3 regions of the Paraliobacillus zengyii genome follow, and region 3 is predicted to be linked to each of the others. Evidence: a T-box and tRNA genes for the amino acid it is inferred to sense, from the RefSeq annotation. Region 3 holds a T-box; the other regions hold tRNA genes.
What was found. The T-box of region 3 lies ahead of leuS (leucine--tRNA ligase). A T-box ahead of a tRNA ligase gene usually reads a tRNA of that ligase, here a tRNA-Leu.

Region 1 (5,860 bases), 1.6 Mb from region 3:
CAAAACAATTGAAGATAAATGGGAATATGCTGTACATTTATCTGAACGTAAGCAAGAAGTAATTCGCTTAATTGATGAACAAGGAAAACTAACAGATACACTGAAAAATGATGTGGAACAGGCAACACAATTACAACGAGTAGAGGATCTTTACCGTCCATATAAACAGAAAAGAAAAACAAAAGCAACCGTTGCGAAGGCAAAAGGCTTAGAGCCATTAGCAGAAATAATTTGGACACAAGATGTCATTTCCATAGAACAAGAAGCGACTTCTTACTTATCAGAAGAGCATGAATTACTAACGGTAGAAGAAGTCCTTGCTGGTGCTAATGATATTATTGCAGAATGGATATCTGATGATGCTGTGTATCGAGAATACATAAGAGAGAGCACACATAAAAAAGGAATTATACAATCAGAGGTAAAGAACAAGGCTGAGGATGAGAAAGGCGTATTTGAAATGTATTATGCATACCAAGAGCCGATTCGTTCTGTTGTCTCTCACCGTATACTAGCGCTTAATCGTGGTGAAAAAGAGGGAATTATTAAGGTAGGTATTTTACCACCGATTGAAAGTATTGAAGCTTATTTAGAAAGAAAAATAATAAAAACAAAAGCAGCTGAAGCGGTGCGGACGTTTTTACAACAAGCGATAAGTGACAGTTATAAGCGTCTTATTCAACCGTCAATAGAGCGAGAAATTCGCAACTTATTATCTGAATCAGCAGAAAAACAAGCGATTGATATTTTCTCGAAAAATCTTAAAAACCTTTTATTACAACCACCTCTTAAAGGTAAAACAATATTAGGTGTAGATCCTGCTTTTCGTACGGGTTGTAAACTAGCAGTTGTTGATGAGACTGGAAAAGTATTTGATATTAACGTTATATATCCAACTGCACCAAAACATGATACAGTTGGTGCAGAAAAAATAGTATTAGACTATTTGAAACGATATGATGTTGAATTAATATCGATTGGAAATGGTACAGCTTCTAGGGAAACAGAACAATTTATTGCTGATTTAATTAGTAAGCACGATCTTTCTGTAGCATACATGATAGTTAATGAGGCGGGAGCAAGTGTATATTCTGCTTCTAAGTTGGCTAGAGAGGAATTTCCTGACCTGAAAGTGGAAGAGAGAAGTGCTGTGTCGATTGCAAGAAGAGTTCAAGATCCTTTAGCTGAATTGGTTAAGATTGATCCGAAGTCCATAGGGGTAGGCCAGTATCAACATGATGTCACACAAAAAAGTTTGAATGAGTCATTAAAATTCGTGGTAGAAACTGCGGTTAACCAAGTTGGGGTTAATGTAAATACTGCGTCGACATCCTTATTGCAATATGTTTCTGGTTTAAGTAAAACCGTAGCAACCAATGTGATCAAGGAAAGAGAATCTTTAGGTAAATTTACAGATCGTAAGCAATTAAAAAAGATACCAAGATTGGGTAACAAAACGTATGAACAGAGTATTGGGTTTTTACGTGTCTCTAATGGGACTGAACCTCTTGACCGTACGCCTATTCATCCAGAGAGTTATCCGGCTACCAAAGCTTTACTAAAAATGATTGGTTGTAAAACCGAAGATTTAGGTTCTGAAAAACTAAAACTGAAATTAGAAGAACTTGATGTTGAGGCTGTTGCAGAACAATTAGATTTAGGGAAGTTAACCTTATCGGATATTGTTAAAGCATTGGGTAGTCCTGAACGAGATCCGCGTGATGATCTAGCACAACCTTTATTGAAGAAAAATGTATTATCAATGGAAGATCTAAAAACAGGTTTAGAATTACAAGGTACCGTCCGCAATGTAGTGGACTTCGGTGTGTTTGTGGATATTGGTGTTAAACAAGATGGGCTTGTTCATATTTCAAAGATGTCAAACAAGTTTGTTAAACATCCAATGGATATAGCGGCTGTTGGTGATGTAGTAACAGTTTGGGTCGATAAAGTTGATGAGCAAAAACAACGTATTGCTTTAACGATGATTAAAGAAGACTAAGAGATAGAAGGATATCGAGAGACTATCTCGATATCCTTCTATCTAAATAAAAAAACCAGCATTGATTTAAGATTTTTATCTGTCTTAAGTTTTTTTCTTGAAAGGCGTCCGACATTTGTTTTTTGAACCAATTGGGCATATGATCTTCTCCTTGGTTTGGTTATGATGATATAAGATATGTAGGACATAAGTTGAATGTGATAAATGAGGGGTATAGTAGATGGAACAAATAGAATTAGAACGATTGATCAACGAATTGTCACTTACTTATTTTAAAAAGCCATATATAGATAAAGTTTCCTTTAATAAAAGATTACGAACTACTGGTGGAAGGTATCTTCCAACAAAAAGGTCGATTGAATTAAATCCGAAATATTTAGAGGAATTAGGATTAGAAGAGTTTTGCGGTATAATTAAGCATGAGTTATGTCATTATCATTTACATATAGAAGGAAGAGGATATAAGCATGGCGATATAGAATTTAAGCGTTTGCTAGAGAATACTGGATCACCTCGTCATTGTCAGCCTTTACCTACAATGAATGAGGATCCGTTACATTTATATGAGTGCATAGCATGTAAACAACCTTATCCTAGAAAAAGAATACTTAATGTTAAGAAGTATCGTTGCGGTAAATGCAGAGGAAAGTTAGTAAAGCTCTAGTAATGAGAGCAGTTATTAAATTTGTAGCGGTTTTTTTAATTAAAAGATTGACGAGTAATAAGATTTTATGTTAAATTATATAAGCATTTGAAAAACAGACCTACTTTTTTATATAAGAAGCTTGACCTCTTCCTATTCTTTTTAGTAGAATATAAGGAGTGTCGACAGTATATGAAAAGACTAATAGAGAGTTTTGAAAAATGTTATTGACATAGGGTGTTAATTGTAGTATTATTTTAAAAGTCGCCAAAGAAAACATTTAATTATTCCACAGTAGCTCAGTGGTAGAGCAATCGGCTGTTAACCGATCGGTCGTAGGTTCGAGTCCTACCTGTGGAGCCATTGGAGAAGTACCCAAGTGGCTGAAGGGGCGCCCCTGCTAAGGGTGTAGGTCGTGTAAGCGGCGCGAGGGTTCAAATCCCTCCTTCTCCGCCATTTTTATATATTTTATCAAGGCCCGTTGGTCAAGCGGTTAAGACACCGCCCTTTCACGGCGGTATCACGGGTTCGATTCCCGTACGGGTCACTTTTATTATTTTGAATATTTTCGCTTTGCGAAAATTATTGGTCCGGTAGTTCAGTTGGTTAGAATGCCTGCCTGTCACGCAGGAGGTCGCGGGTTCGAGTCCCGTCCGGACCGCCATTATTTATGGGCTATAGCCAAGCGGTAAGGCAACGGTTTTTGGTATCGTCATGCGCTGGTTCGAATCCAGCTAGCCCAGCCATTTTAAATAAAGCAAACTTAAATATTTCTACTATATTAAAACCTTTGGAACGTAAGTGTTTTCGAAGGATTTTCTATTGTTACAAAGAAAATTAAAATTTGGTATTTTATAATTCGAGCCATTAGCTCAGCCGGTAGAGCATCTGACTTTTAATCAGAGGGTCGAAGGTTCAAGTCCTTCATGGCTCATCACATATAGTTGTTTCTTTTGTCTCAATTATATATGCGGTCGTGGCGGAACGGCAGACGCGCTAGGTTGAGGGCCTAGTGGGTGAATAACCCGTGGAGGTTCAAGTCCTCTCGACCGCACCAAGTTGACTATAGAAAATCATTGACGTTTTAGGTGCTCTGTGATATATTTAAATATGTCGCTTTAACGAGCGCCCGTAGCTCAATTGGATAGAGCGTTTGACTTCGGATCAAAAGGCTAGGGGTTCGATTCCTCTCGGGCGCATCATAACCGGGAAGTAGCTCAGCTTGGTAGAGCACTTGGTTTGGGACCAAGGGGTCGCAGGTTCAAATCCTGTCTTCCCGACCATGAGGACAATTTATATATTTAATAATGCGGGTGTAGTTTAGTGGTAAAACCTCAGCCTTCCAAGCTGATGTCGAGGGTTCAATTCCCTTCACCCGCTCCATTGTAAAATGGGCCTGTAGCTCAGCCTGGTTAGAGCGCACGCCTGATAAGCGTGAGGTCGGTGGTTCGAGTCCACTCAGGCCCACCATTTAACAATTGATCTTTGAAAACTGAACGAAACACACAGTATGTTAAGTAAGTAGAAACAACAAGCTAGTTAAGTATTTGAGCAGCAAGCTCGCATTTTATGGAGAGTTTGATCTTGGCTCAGGACGAACGCTGGCGGCGTGCCTAATACATGCAAGTCGAGCGCATGAAATAAGTGAATCCCTTCGGGGTGAAACTTATGGATTGAGCGGCGGACGGGTGAGTAACACGTGGGCAACCTGCCTGTAAGACTGGGATAACTCCGGGAAACCGGGGCTAATACCGGATAACACTTTTCTTTACCTAAAGGGAAGTTGAAAGGCGGCTAGGGTGAAAGTTTACTTTCACCCCTGGCTGTCACTTACAGATGGGCCCGCGGCGCATTAGCTAGTTGGTAGGGTAATGGCCTACCAAGGCGACGATGCGTAGCCGACCTGAGAGGGTGATCGGCCACACTGGGACTGAGACACGGCCCAGACTCCTACGGGAGGCAGCAGTAGGGAATCTTCCGCAATGGACGAAAGTCTGACGGAGCAACGCCGCGTGAACGATGAAGGTTTTCGGATCGTAAAGTTCTGTTGTTAGGGAAGAACAAGTACCGTTCTAACAGGACGGTACCTTGACGGTACCTAACGAGGAAGCCCCGGCTAACTACGTGCCAGCAGCCGCGGTAATACGTAGGGGGCAAGCGTTGTCCGGAATTATTGGGCGTAAAGCGCGCGCAGGCGGTTCTTTAAGTCTGATGTGAAATCTTGTGGCTCAACCACAAGCGGTCATTGGAAACTGGGGAACTTGAGTACAGAAGAGGAGAGTGGAATTCCACGTGTAGCGGTGAAATGCGTAGATATGTGGAGGAACACCAGTGGCGAAGGCGACTCTCTGGTCTGTAACTGACGCTGAGGCGCGAAAGCGTGGGGAGCAAACAGGATTAGATACCCTGGTAGTCCACGCCGTAAACGATGAGTGCTAGGTGTTAGGGGGTTTCCGCCCCTTAGTGCTGCAGCTAACGCATTAAGCACTCCGCCTGGGGAGTACGGCCGCAAGGCTGAAACTCAAAAGAATTGACGGGGACCCGCACAAGCGGTGGAGCATGTGGTTTAATTCGAAGCAACGCGAAGAACCTTACCAGGTCTTGACATCCGCTGCCAACCCTAGAGATAGGGCGTTCCCTTCGGGGACAGCGTGACAGGTGGTGCATGGTTGTCGTCAGCTCGTGTCGTGAGATGTTGGGTTAAGTCCCGCAACGAGCGCAACCCTTGATTTTAGTTGCCAGCATTTAGTTGGGCACTCTAAAGTGACTGCCGGTGATAAACCGGAGGAAGGTGGGGATGACGTCAAATCATCATGCCCCTTATGACCTGGGCTACACACGTGCTACAATGGATGGTACAAAGGGCAGCGAAGCCGCGAGGTGAAGCAAATCCCATAAAACCATTCTCAGTTCGGATTGTAGGCTGCAACTCGCCTACATGAAGCCGGAATCGCTAGTAATCGCGGATCAGCATGCCGCGGTGAATACGTTCCCGGGTCTTGTACACACCGCCCGTCACACCACGAGAGTTAGCAACACCCGAAGTCGGTGAGGTAACCTTTACAGGAACCAGCCGCCGAAGGTGGGGCCAATGATTGGGGTGAAGTCGTAACAAGGTAGCCGTATCGGAAGGTGCGGCTGGATCACCTCCTTTCTAAGGATAAATGAAAAGCGTAAGCACGCGTTTAACGACGTATGAACTGGACTGAACCGAA
Region 2 (5,860 bases), 1.9 Mb from region 3:
CTAATTGATCATCCTCATTAAAAACAATTCCAGCTTCCGTTGTATTAGAGAAAATGAATTGCAAATCTTCCAGTTCCGCTAATGCACGATAACCTTCAAGATCCTGATATGGATTAACGCCACGACTAATTGATTGAATTACCCGCTTTTCTCTAACAATAGAACCATCCTTAACACCTTCCAAAATTACCGTGTACAACCCATCTTGCTCATTTAATTTATCAACCATTCCATTCTCGATAGGCTGTACAATAACAACACTTCCATTAAACACACCAGCTTCATTCATGATATCGATTTGCCAATCAACAAAAGCACGCATAAAATTCCCTTCTCCAAATTGTAAAACACGCTCTGGATAAAGTTTTTTCTCGAAAACCTCTTTTGATATTTTTATCACTATTATCCCTCCAAACTTATTCTTGTCAACAATAACAACGTTGTTATTTTTAGTTTACCATCACTTATATATTTGGTCTACAGATATATGGAAAACTTTGCAAAGATGACACAATTATAAATTTTTAGGAGAAAGGAGCAATATAATATGAAACGCTATAAAAAAATGAACGATTAATAAGGTTATTTTAACGCTCACTAATCGTTCACCTATAATACTCATTTTATACACCAATAGTGCACTACATCTCTAATTATATATAATTAGTTTAACGAGCTAACCATCCACCGTCAATAGCAAGGATATGCCCATTCATGTAATCAGAAGCCTGACTAGCCAAGAATACAACAACACCCATTAAATCAGCTGGTTGAGCCCAACGTCCTGCTGGGATACGCGCTAGAATTTCTGCGTTGCGTTTTTCATCTGCTCGAATAGGAGCTGTATTATTAGTCGCTACGTATCCAGGCGCTATTGCGTTTATTTGAATATTTTTTTCACCCAACTCATTTGCAAATGCCTTTGTAATACCTGCTACTGCATGCTTACTTGCTGTATATGATGGAACAAATTTACCACCTTGAAAGGAAAGCATAGAAGCTATATTTATAATTTTACCATTACCCTGCTTCGCCATTACCTTTGCTACCTCTTGGCTTAAGAAATAAACGGAATTCAAATTAATTTCCATCACGGCATCCCAATCTTCAGACTTATATTCGAGTAATGGAGAACGACGAATTGTTCCTGCATTATTGACTAAAATATCAACCTTACCAAAGGTATTTACACATGTATCGACAACTTGTTTAATACTATCTCTGTTTGAAAGGTCTGCTTGATAAAAAGTAACCTTTTGTCCAGTTTCTTCAATAAGCTCTTTCGTTTCATCCCAATCAGTACCATATGTTACCACAAATAAATCTGCGCCTGCCTTAGCAAGAGCAACTGCATAACCTTGCCCTAGTCCTGTATTTCCTCCTGTAACAATCGCAACTTTACCTGCTAATGAAAAAAAATCTAATGAAAAATTTTCTAAAGTCATGGTCCAAACCCCATTCTTTTTATTTTCTAGTTATATTACTATTCATCTACTAGACTATCTTAATTTATCCATCTGTACATGATCCATATCAGTGAACTGTTTATTCTCCCCAGCCATAGCCCATACAAACGTATAATTACTTGTAGCAGCTCCACAATGGATAGACCAAGGAGGTGAAATTACCGCTTGCTCATTTTTCATTATAAGATGTCTAGTATTACTCGGTTGCCCCATTAAATGAACCATTCTAGCATTTTCGTCTAAATCGATGTATAAGTATGCTTCCATTCTGCGGTCATGTGTGTGCGTTGGCATAGAGTTCCATACACTTCCTGATTTTAATTGCGTCATTCCCATAACAATTTGGCAGCTTTGTATGCCATCATTATGGATCATACGGCGAAGAACACGTTCATTTGCACTCTCATTTGTTCCTAATTGATCACCGTCAATACTATTAAAAGAAACCTTTTGAATCGGATATTCCTTATGAGCGGGTGCAGAAAACAAGTAAAACTTTGCTGGTTCACTCGCTACAGTGCTAGAGAATAAAACTTCTTTATTTCCTTTTCCAACATACAAACAGTCTTTATTATCCATCAGAAATTCTTGACCATCAATTAAAACTTTGCCTGAATTACCTACATTAATAATCCCTAATTCCCTTCGCTCTAGAAAGTAATTGGCCTTTATTTCCTCATCTGTTTCTAAAGAGATCGCTTCCTCAGTAGGTGTTACACCACCTATAACTGTTCTATCTTCCATCGAATAGACCATTTTAGTTTGCCCAAGCACAAATAGTTCCTCAATCAAATAATGCTGACGTAATTCTTCTGTACCAAATGTTTTTGCGTGTTCTGGATGTGTTGCATATCTTTTTTCCATTTTTAAAGCCTCCTATAGATTATGAAAATAGTTGTATTTAACTTTAAATTTTTTGATGCTTTGATGTATTTAAAAATTTTTCTAACATAACTCGAGTTGGCAATCCTTCGTTATCACTTGATGAAAGTAGTTGAATAGCACCAATTGCATTTCCGCGAATAACAGATTCCTCAATCGATAATCCCTCAGCTAACCCACTGACTACACCTACTGCAAATCCATCTCCAGCCCCAACAGTATCCACAATTTTATCAACCTTAAAGCCTTCAATATATTTACCTTCTCTATCATGTCCTTTTACATATGCACCTTCTTCACCAAGCTTGATAACAACATACTTTGCATTCCTTTCTAAATAAAAGTTTGCAATATCTTCTGGTTCTTTATATCCAGTAAGAATTTCCCCTTCAGAAATACCTGGAAGAACGATATCACATTTTGCTGCCAATTCATTTATATTTATAATCATATCTTTCTTACTACTCCACAAATTAGGACGAAGATTAGGATCAAAGGTTATACATGCCCCGTTTCTTCTTCCTTCCTCAGCAAAATAATGAGAAACAGCTTTTGTTTCAGAAGACAAAGCTAAGAATATGCCACTTAGATGAACAAAATCAAAAATAGAAAAATCCACTTCCTGTATGGTAGCTAAACTAACTTTACTAGCCGCACTATTCTTTCGAAAACTTGCTACATTCGGATCCCCTTCGATAGATTTTTCCTTTAATTGTAATCCAGTCAAATCCTTTTTACTTTGATAGACAAAATCATTATGGATTCTTTCCTTTTTTATAAAATTTATGATTGATTCTCCAAGTGGATCATTGCCAACTTTGGTCGTATAATATACTTCGTGATTCAATCTAGCTAAGCCAACACTAACATTTAATTCGGCACCTGCTATTGATCGAGTGAATGTCTTTACATCTTCAAGCCGTCCTACTTCACCAGCTACAAATAAGCCCATAGCCTCACCAATTGTAACTATCCTTTTACTCATAAAACATCTTCCTCACTAATAGTAGTAGCCTCTTTAGAAGCCCTTTTTTGCAAATGTATGCAAAAAATATAGAACTAACTATCTATGTTCTCATGATTATATTTGGTAAGTACATTTTTTATACATTGAATAATAAAATAAATATTCAATATAAAAGATTTAATTTACGTTCCGTATAATGGAACTCTGTTCTATAATATAAATTATATACCGCTTTCATAATTAATGTCAATGAAAAAAGAGAAATTAATTAAATTACATTTGCCAGCGTATGAATAGCATTTTTTGATAGATTAAAAAATATTTATTAAATATAAAATTAGATTTTTGTTAAATAAAAATAAAAAAAACGTCTCTCACAATCTGAGAAACGTTAATATTTCTTGCTTAAATGATATGTTTATAATAGCTATGGTATAGGTTCGACTCACATTCTAGAAGGAACATTTTTCAAAATAAAAAGCGTTTCCCAAAATGTAGGAAACACTTGATATTACAAAATATTAACAGTTAATTGACATACCTGAACAAAAAACTTAAATACCGGTGGCCGGGGTCGAACCGGCACTCCCGAAGGAACATGATTTTGAGTCATGCGCGTCTGCCAATTCCGCCACACCGGCATGTTATTTGGAGGCGGTAACCGGATTTGAACCGGTGATAAAGGTTTTGCAGACCTCTGCCTTACCACTTGGCTATACCGCCATTATAATAAAACTATATGAAAAGAGAGCGGAAGACGGGATTCGAACCCGCGACCCCCACCTTGGCAAGGTGATGTTCTACCACTGAACTACTTCCGCAAGATGATGGCTGGGCTAGCTGGATTCGAACCAGCGCATGACGATACCAAAAACCGTTGCCTTACCGCTTGGCTATAGCCCAATGTAAAAAAATAGGGCGACCGGTGGGAATTGAACCCACGTATGCCGGAATCACAATCCGGTGCGTTTACCCCTTCGCCACGACCGCCACAATAAAAAAAGCAGGGGTAGTAGGAATTGAACCCACACCGGAGGTTTTGGAGACCTCTGTTCTACCTTTAAACTATACCCCTATATTCTTATATAAATATATTCAAAAATGGTGGAGGGAGTAGGACTCGAACCTACGAACCCGATGGGAGCGGATTTACAGTCCGCCGCGTTTGGCCAACTTCGCTATCCCTCCAAATAAAAAAAGGTGGCTCGGGACGGAATCGAACCGCCGACACACGGATTTTCAGTCCGTTGCTCTACCGACTGAGCTACCGAGCCAAGTAAAATAATTGTAGTTTTATAAAAATGGCGGTCCGGACGGGACTCGAACCCGCGACCTCCTGCGTGACAGGCAGGCATTCTAACCAACTGAACTACCGGACCAATAATTTGGTTGCGGGGGCAAGATTTGAACTTGCGACCTTCGGGTTATGAGCCCGACGAGCTACCAGACTGCTCCACCCCGCGATAATGTAGAATTAAATAATTCTACTATAAAATTACTTGTTTAAAATGGTGGAGGATGCAGGGCTCGAACCTGCGACCCCCTGCTTGTAAGGCAGGTGCTCTCCCAGCTGAGCTAATCCTCCATTGGTGACCCGTACGGGAATCGAACCCGTGATACCGCCGTGAAAGGGCGGTGTCTTAACCGCTTGACCAACGGGCCTAAATTAATTATACAATGAGTTGTATGTAAGTGGCGGAGAGCGAGGGATTCGAACCCTCGAAACCGCGTTAGCGGTTTACACGATTTCCAATCGTGCTCCTTCGGCCACTCGGACAGCTCTCCATATGGCTCCACAGGTAGGACTCGAACCTACGACCGATCGGTTAACAGCCGATTGCTCTACCACTGAGCTACTGTGGAATAATGGATATATGCCTGGCGACGTCCTACTCTTGCAGGGGCAAAGCCCCAACTACCATGAGCGCTGAAGAGCTTAACTACTGTGTTCGGCATGGGAACAGGTGTGACCTCTTCGCTATTGTCACCAGATCATTTAGAGTATACATCCAAGTGTATTTTGAATTTTAATGACAACAAGTATTATACCTGTTTTTCATAAAAAATCAAGAGTTTAAAAGAATAAAATTAATTATACCTTCAAAACTAGATAAGAATTACAACAAGACACCATATAGTATTATAGTTAAGTCCTCGATCTATTAGTATTCGTCAGCTACACGTGTCACCACGCTTCCACCTCGAACCTATCAACCTCATCGTCTCTGAGGGATCTTACTCTAAAAAGATGAGAAGTCTCATCTTGAGGGGGGCTTCATGCTTAGATGCTTTCAGCACTTATCCCTTCCACACGTAGCTACCCAGCGATGCTCTTGGCAGAACAACTGGTACACCAGCGGTGTGTCCATCCCGGTCCTCTCGTACTAAGGACAGCTCCTCTCAAACTTCTTGCGCCCACGACGGATAGGGACCGAACTGTCTCACGACGTTCTGAACCCAGCTCGCGTACCGCTTTAATGGGCGAACAGCCCAACCCTTGGGACCGACTACAGCCCCAGGATGCGATGAGCCGACATCGAGGTGC
Region 3 (5,860 bases):
CTAACTCTCGTGGTGTGACGGGCGGTGTGTACAAGACCCGGGAACGTATTCACCGCGGCATGCTGATCCGCGATTACTAGCGATTCCGGCTTCATGTAGGCGAGTTGCAGCCTACAATCCGAACTGAGAATGGTTTTATGGGATTTGCTTCACCTCGCGGCTTCGCTGCCCTTTGTACCATCCATTGTAGCACGTGTGTAGCCCAGGTCATAAGGGGCATGATGATTTGACGTCATCCCCACCTTCCTCCGGTTTATCACCGGCAGTCACTTTAGAGTGCCCAACTAAATGCTGGCAACTAAAATCAAGGGTTGCGCTCGTTGCGGGACTTAACCCAACATCTCACGACACGAGCTGACGACAACCATGCACCACCTGTCACGCTGTCCCCGAAGGGAACGCCCTATCTCTAGGGTTATCAGCGGATGTCAAGACCTGGTAAGGTTCTTCGCGTTGCTTCGAATTAAACCACATGCTCCACCGCTTGTGCGGGTCCCCGTCAATTCTTTTGAGTTTCAGCCTTGCGGCCGTACTCCCCAGGCGGAGTGCTTAATGCGTTAGCTGCAGCACTAAGGGGCGGAAACCCCCTAACACCTAGCACTCATCGTTTACGGCGTGGACTACCAGGGTATCTAATCCTGTTTGCTCCCCACGCTTTCGCGCCTCAGCGTCAGTTACAGACCAGAGAGTCGCCTTCGCCACTGGTGTTCCTCCACATATCTACGCATTTCACCGCTACACGTGGAATTCCACTCTCCTCTTCTGTACTCAAGTTCCCCAGTTTCCAATGACCGCTTGTGGTTGAGCCACAAGATTTCACATCAGACTTAAAGAACCGCCTGCGCGCGCTTTACGCCCAATAATTCCGGACAACGCTTGCCCCCTACGTATTACCGCGGCTGCTGGCACGTAGTTAGCCGGGGCTTCCTCGTTAGGTACCGTCAAGGTACCGTCCTGTTAGAACGGTACTTGTTCTTCCCTAACAACAGAACTTTACGATCCGAAAACCTTCATCGTTCACGCGGCGTTGCTCCGTCAGACTTTCGTCCATTGCGGAAGATTCCCTACTGCTGCCTCCCGTAGGAGTCTGGGCCGTGTCTCAGTCCCAGTGTGGCCGATCACCCTCTCAGGTCGGCTACGCATCGTCGCCTTGGTAGGCCATTACCCTACCAACTAGCTAATGCGCCGCGGGCCCATCTGTAAGTGACAGCTCAAAGAGCCACCTTTCAACTTCCCTTTAGGTAAAGAAAAGTGTTATCCGGTATTAGCCCCGGTTTCCCGGAGTTATCCCAGTCTTACAGGCAGGTTGCCCACGTGTTACTCACCCGTCCGCCGCTCAATCCATAAGTTTCACCCCGAAGGGATTCACTTATTTCATGCGCTCGACTTGCATGTATTAGGCACGCCGCCAGCGTTCGTCCTGAGCCAAGATCAAACTCTCCATAAAATGCGAGCTTGCTGCTCAAATACTTAACTAGCTTGTTGTTTCTACTTACTTAACATACTGTGTGTTTCGTTCAGTTTTCAAAGATCAATTAAATTGCCCAGTTCTTTGCGACAACAACTAAATATTATCATCAATACTGCCGTTTGTCAATAACCATTTATTGCTAAAAATTAATATAAATGAACTGTGACAGCGAGATTAATAATACAGGTTAAACACAAAAAAGTCAACAGTAATATTAAACAACATAAAAAGGTATTTGAATGGCTCATACGCACATTCAAATACCTCTCTCATAAATACTCTAGTTAGAACTAGCTACAAGAACTTTTAATTAGCTACAATATTAACAAGTTTGCCAGGTACAGCAATAACTTTTCGAACTGTAACACCTTCTAAACGCTCTTGAATAGATTCATTAGCCAAAGCTTTCTTTTCTAGTTCTTCTTTCGTTGCATCTTTATCAATAAACATTTTTGCTCTTACCTTACCCATTATTTGAATAACAATTTCTACTTCGCTCTCTACAAGTTTAGATTCATCAAATGCTGGCCACGATTGATAAGCAATTGATTCTTCATTACCCAGTTTACTCCATAGCTCTTCTGCTAAGTGTGGTGCTACTGGTGATAACAACTTAACAAAGCCTTCTGCATAATTCTTTTGAATTTCTTCGGCTTTGTATGCTTCATTAATGAATACCATCATTTGTGAGATTCCTGTGTTATATCGAAGATCCTCAAAATTCTCTGTGACCTTTTTGACCGTTTCATGATAAACCTTTTCAAGTGAATCATTTTTTACATTTTCTATTATTTTATTAGATAATGTAGTTTCTTCGTCTGCAATAAACAAACGCCAAACGCGATCTAAGAAACGACGCGAACCTTCTAAACCATTAGTTGACCAAGCAATTGAGGCATCTAATGGCCCCATAAACATTTCGTACAGGCGAAGCGTATCTGCTCCATGACTTTCTATAATATCATCAGGGTTTACGACATTACCTTTTGATTTACTCATCTTTTCATTATTATCACCAAGGATCATTCCTTGATTATATAATTTCATAAATGGCTCTTTTGTTGGTACGACACCAATATCATAAAGGAATTTATGCCAAAAGCGAGCATATAACAGATGTAAAACTGCGTGTTCGGCACCACCAATATAAACATCAACTGGCAACCATTTTTTCAGCGTGTCAAAATCCGCCAGTTTCTCTGTGTTATCTGGATCAATAAAGCGTAAGAAATACCAGCAACTACCTGCCCATTGGGGCATCGTATTCGTTTCACGACGACCTTTCATTCCTGTTTCTAGATCTTCAACATGTACCCAATCAGCAATGTTTGCTAATGGTGACTCACCTGTTCCTGAAGGCTTTATTTCTGTTGTCTTTGGAAGTACTAGAGGTAATTCTTCTTCAGGTACACCAGTGGTCGTACCATCTTCCCAATGAATAATCGGAATCGGTTCACCCCAATAACGTTGTCGACTAAATAACCAATCACGTAGGCGATACGTTACTTTTTTCTCACCTTTTTTGTTATCTTCAAGCCATTCAATTGCTTTCGTTATACCATCTACTTTGTTTAAACCATTAAGAAAATCCGAATTAATATGTGGACCATCTCCAACAAATGCTTCTTCTTGAACATTTCCACCTTCGACAACTGGGACAATCGATAAATCAAATTTAACAGCAAACTCATAGTCACGTTCATCATGTGCAGGCACGGCCATAATTGCACCAAATCCGTATGTCATTAACACATAATCCGCGACCCAAATCGGGAGTCTTTTTCCGTTAATTGGATTAATCGCATAAGCACCAGTAAATACACCTGTTTTATCTTTTGCCAAATCTGTACGTTCTAAATCACTTTTCAATTTAACTTGATTTATATAGCTATCGACTGCAGATTTTTGCTCAGTAGATACAATTTTATTTACTAATGGATGTTCCGGCGCTAAAACGGCATAAGTTGCACCAAATAATGTATCTGGTCTCGTTGTAAAGACATTAAATTCCTCTTCGAAATCAGCGATACTAAAAGTAACTTCAGCACCCTCTGACCTTCCGATCCAATTTCGTTGCATGTCTTTAATACTCTCTGGCCAATCTAACTCTTCTAAATCTTCTAGTAGGCGATCAGCATAAGCAGTTATTTTTAACATCCATTGTTTCATCGGCTTACGTTCTACTGGATGTCCACCACGTTCACTTTTCCCGTCAACTATTTCTTCATTTGCAAGTACTGTTCCAAGTGCAGGACACCAGTTAACTGCTACTTCATCAACGTAAGCTAGGCCCTTATTAAATAACTGTAAAAAGATCCATTGTGTCCATTTATAATAATTTGGATCTGTCGTGTTAATTTCTCGTTCCCAATCGTATGAAAAACCTAACTCTTGGATTTGACGACGAAAAGTATCTATATTATGTTTCGTGAATTCAGCTGGATCATTTCCCGTGTCTAATGCATACTGTTCAGCTGGTAACCCAAATGCGTCCCAACCCATTGGATGTAGCACTTCAAACCCTTGCATCCGCTTCATTCTAGCTATAATATCTGTTGCCGTATAACCTTCTGGATGCCCTACATGTAAACCAGCACCTGAGGGATATGGAAACATATCCAACACATAAAATTTTTCTTTATCTGTTTTAGTGTTAGTTTTAAACGTTTTATTATCTAACCAGTAATTTCGCCATTTTGTTTCTACTACTTTATGGTCAAATGTCATCTTCCACCTTACCTCCTCTTTCTTTTTACAAAAACCTATGTAAGAACCTATGTTCTGTCGTATAGAAAAACTCTCATCCCAAAACTAGGACGAGAGTTTATTTCCCGCGGTACCACCCAAGATTAACGTTTACTTCTATAACTAGTAAAACGTCCACTTTACTTCTTTAACGCAGAGTACGGCAGCAACTACTCTATTTCATTACTGCAACATCCAAGGTGAGTTCATGAAGGACAAGAATAACTTTCACCAACCGTTATCTCTCTTTCACTTGTTTTCCCTTCATTACTAGCCCTTATCATTGTCATTCTACTTATTGTATTCGTATTTTAAAAAAACCGTTACAATTTGTCAAGTTTTCCTATACTCACACTGATCATACTAATATATAAAAACTATTATAACGTAAATTCTTCAACAGTTCCATTTAATTCATCAGTTAACGCACGTAATTCTGTTACTTTTTCAACAACATTCCTGAAAGCGCCTAACTGTTCTTGTGTAGAAGCAGCTATTTCTTCATTTCCAGAAGCTGTTTGTTCTACTACTGCACTTATACTTTCCACATTTTCCAGGACATTACTTCCTAATCCTTTTGAGTGTTCAATTCCTTTGAGTAATTCCTTTAATTTATCAGTAATAGCTTTTACCTTTTCATCAATCGCACTAAATGACGTATTTGTTGTTTCCATTGATACTTTTTCCTTTTCAGCGATTGAAACACCCTGATCAACAGCTGTAGTAATGTCTCCAATTCCGGTTTCAATTGAGGTTACCATGTCAAATATTTGCGTCGTCGCAACCGTTGTTTCTTCTGCTAATTTTCGAACTTCATCGGCAACAACGGCAAATCCTTTACCAGCCTCTCCTGCACGTGATGCCTCGATTGCAGCATTAAGCGCCAGTAAATTTGTTTGTTTTGCTATCTCAGATACGGTGTTTGCCATCGATTCTATTTTTTTCGTAGAATCAATAAAGGACTGTGTGGCAGCTTGAATGTTTTCAGTTGTTTTTGCGTTAGCTTCTATTAATTCACGTTGCTCATTAATAGCTTCTAATCCAGCTCTAACTGCGTCCATCGCTTCCTTTCCGAAATGAACAGATTGCTCTGTATATTGAACATTAGTAGTAAAAGCACTATCCATTTGTTCTACTTTAGTAACTGCATCCTGTAAATCTGATGAAATTGTTTGTGTTCCCTGCGCTAATTCATCGGTTGATGCTGCTACTTGTTGATTGATTTCTGTTACAGTTCCATTCTCTTTTTCAATGTCTATCGCAAATCCTTCCACCTTTTTACTGACTGTTCCGATTGAAGATAGTAGTGTACGAATTTGTTCAATCATTTGTGTGAATGATTGATTTAATCTCCCTAGTTCATCTGACTTTTCGTAGCGAATAGCTTCAATTGCTAAATTACCTTGTGCTACTTCATTTGCATTCTCTGCTAGACGTTTGAGGGTTTTCGTAATTGGCCCTGTTATACGATTTGATACAATTAATGCAATCACAAGTAAGATAATAACACTAATTACTGAAGCAATAATGATAAATTGCACTTTTTGTTCTAAGCTAACTAGTGAATTTTGATAATCCTCTTCTGCATTTAGTTGTAGCATGTAAACATCATTTTCAATCCCCGCTAGTCGCGCTGCTTGTTTA

Region 1: it has a tRNA-Leu gene. The T-box ahead of leuS (leucine--tRNA ligase) is inferred to sense a tRNA for this amino acid. The anticodon was not compared.
Region 2: it has a tRNA-Leu gene. The T-box ahead of leuS (leucine--tRNA ligase) is inferred to sense a tRNA for this amino acid. The anticodon was not compared.

The regions. Positions count from the first base shown of each region.
Region 1 covers NZ_CP029797.1:448,123-453,982, forward strand. The annotation lists gene DM447_RS02370 (Tex family protein) at 1-2,002, shown strand, start outside; gene cmpA (cortex morphogenetic protein CmpA) at 2,025-2,141, opposite strand; gene DM447_RS02380 (SprT family protein) at 2,223-2,666, shown strand; tRNA gene DM447_RS02385 (tRNA-Asn) at 2,934-3,008, shown strand; tRNA gene DM447_RS02390 (tRNA-Ser) at 3,011-3,101, shown strand; tRNA gene DM447_RS02395 (tRNA-Glu) at 3,121-3,192, shown strand; tRNA gene DM447_RS02400 (tRNA-Asp) at 3,233-3,309, shown strand; tRNA gene DM447_RS02405 (tRNA-Gln) at 3,317-3,391, shown strand; tRNA gene DM447_RS02410 (tRNA-Lys) at 3,507-3,579, shown strand; tRNA gene DM447_RS02415 (tRNA-Leu) at 3,616-3,702, shown strand; tRNA gene DM447_RS02420 (tRNA-Arg) at 3,771-3,844, shown strand; tRNA gene DM447_RS02425 (tRNA-Pro) at 3,852-3,928, shown strand; tRNA gene DM447_RS02430 (tRNA-Gly) at 3,955-4,028, shown strand; tRNA gene DM447_RS02435 (tRNA-Ile) at 4,038-4,115, shown strand; rRNA gene DM447_RS02440 (16S ribosomal RNA) at 4,212-5,799, shown strand.
Region 2 covers NZ_CP029797.1:762,856-768,715, reverse strand. The annotation lists gene DM447_RS03870 (tagaturonate reductase) at 1-400, opposite strand, end outside; gene kduD (2-dehydro-3-deoxy-D-gluconate 5-dehydrogenase KduD) at 669-1,445, opposite strand; gene kduI (5-dehydro-4-deoxy-D-glucuronate isomerase) at 1,500-2,330, opposite strand; gene DM447_RS03855 (sugar kinase) at 2,374-3,333, opposite strand; tRNA gene DM447_RS03850 (tRNA-Leu) at 3,875-3,956, opposite strand; tRNA gene DM447_RS03845 (tRNA-Cys) at 3,965-4,038, opposite strand; tRNA gene DM447_RS03840 (tRNA-Gly) at 4,065-4,136, opposite strand; tRNA gene DM447_RS03835 (tRNA-Gln) at 4,144-4,218, opposite strand; tRNA gene DM447_RS03830 (tRNA-His) at 4,233-4,305, opposite strand; tRNA gene DM447_RS03825 (tRNA-Trp) at 4,320-4,390, opposite strand; tRNA gene DM447_RS03820 (tRNA-Tyr) at 4,418-4,503, opposite strand; tRNA gene DM447_RS03815 (tRNA-Phe) at 4,517-4,589, opposite strand; tRNA gene DM447_RS03810 (tRNA-Asp) at 4,618-4,694, opposite strand; tRNA gene DM447_RS03805 (tRNA-Met) at 4,702-4,778, opposite strand; tRNA gene DM447_RS03800 (tRNA-Val) at 4,825-4,900, opposite strand; tRNA gene DM447_RS03795 (tRNA-Glu) at 4,903-4,977, opposite strand; tRNA gene DM447_RS03790 (tRNA-Ser) at 5,009-5,100, opposite strand; tRNA gene DM447_RS03785 (tRNA-Asn) at 5,104-5,178, opposite strand; rRNA gene rrf (5S ribosomal RNA) at 5,192-5,307, opposite strand; rRNA gene DM447_RS03775 (23S ribosomal RNA) at 5,458-5,860, opposite strand, start outside.
Region 3 covers NZ_CP029797.1:2,616,137-2,621,996, forward strand. The annotation lists rRNA gene DM447_RS13310 (16S ribosomal RNA) at 1-1,447, opposite strand, end outside; gene leuS (leucine--tRNA ligase) at 1,778-4,198, opposite strand; T-box leader at 4,281-4,509, opposite strand; gene DM447_RS13320 (methyl-accepting chemotaxis protein) at 4,597-5,860, opposite strand, start outside.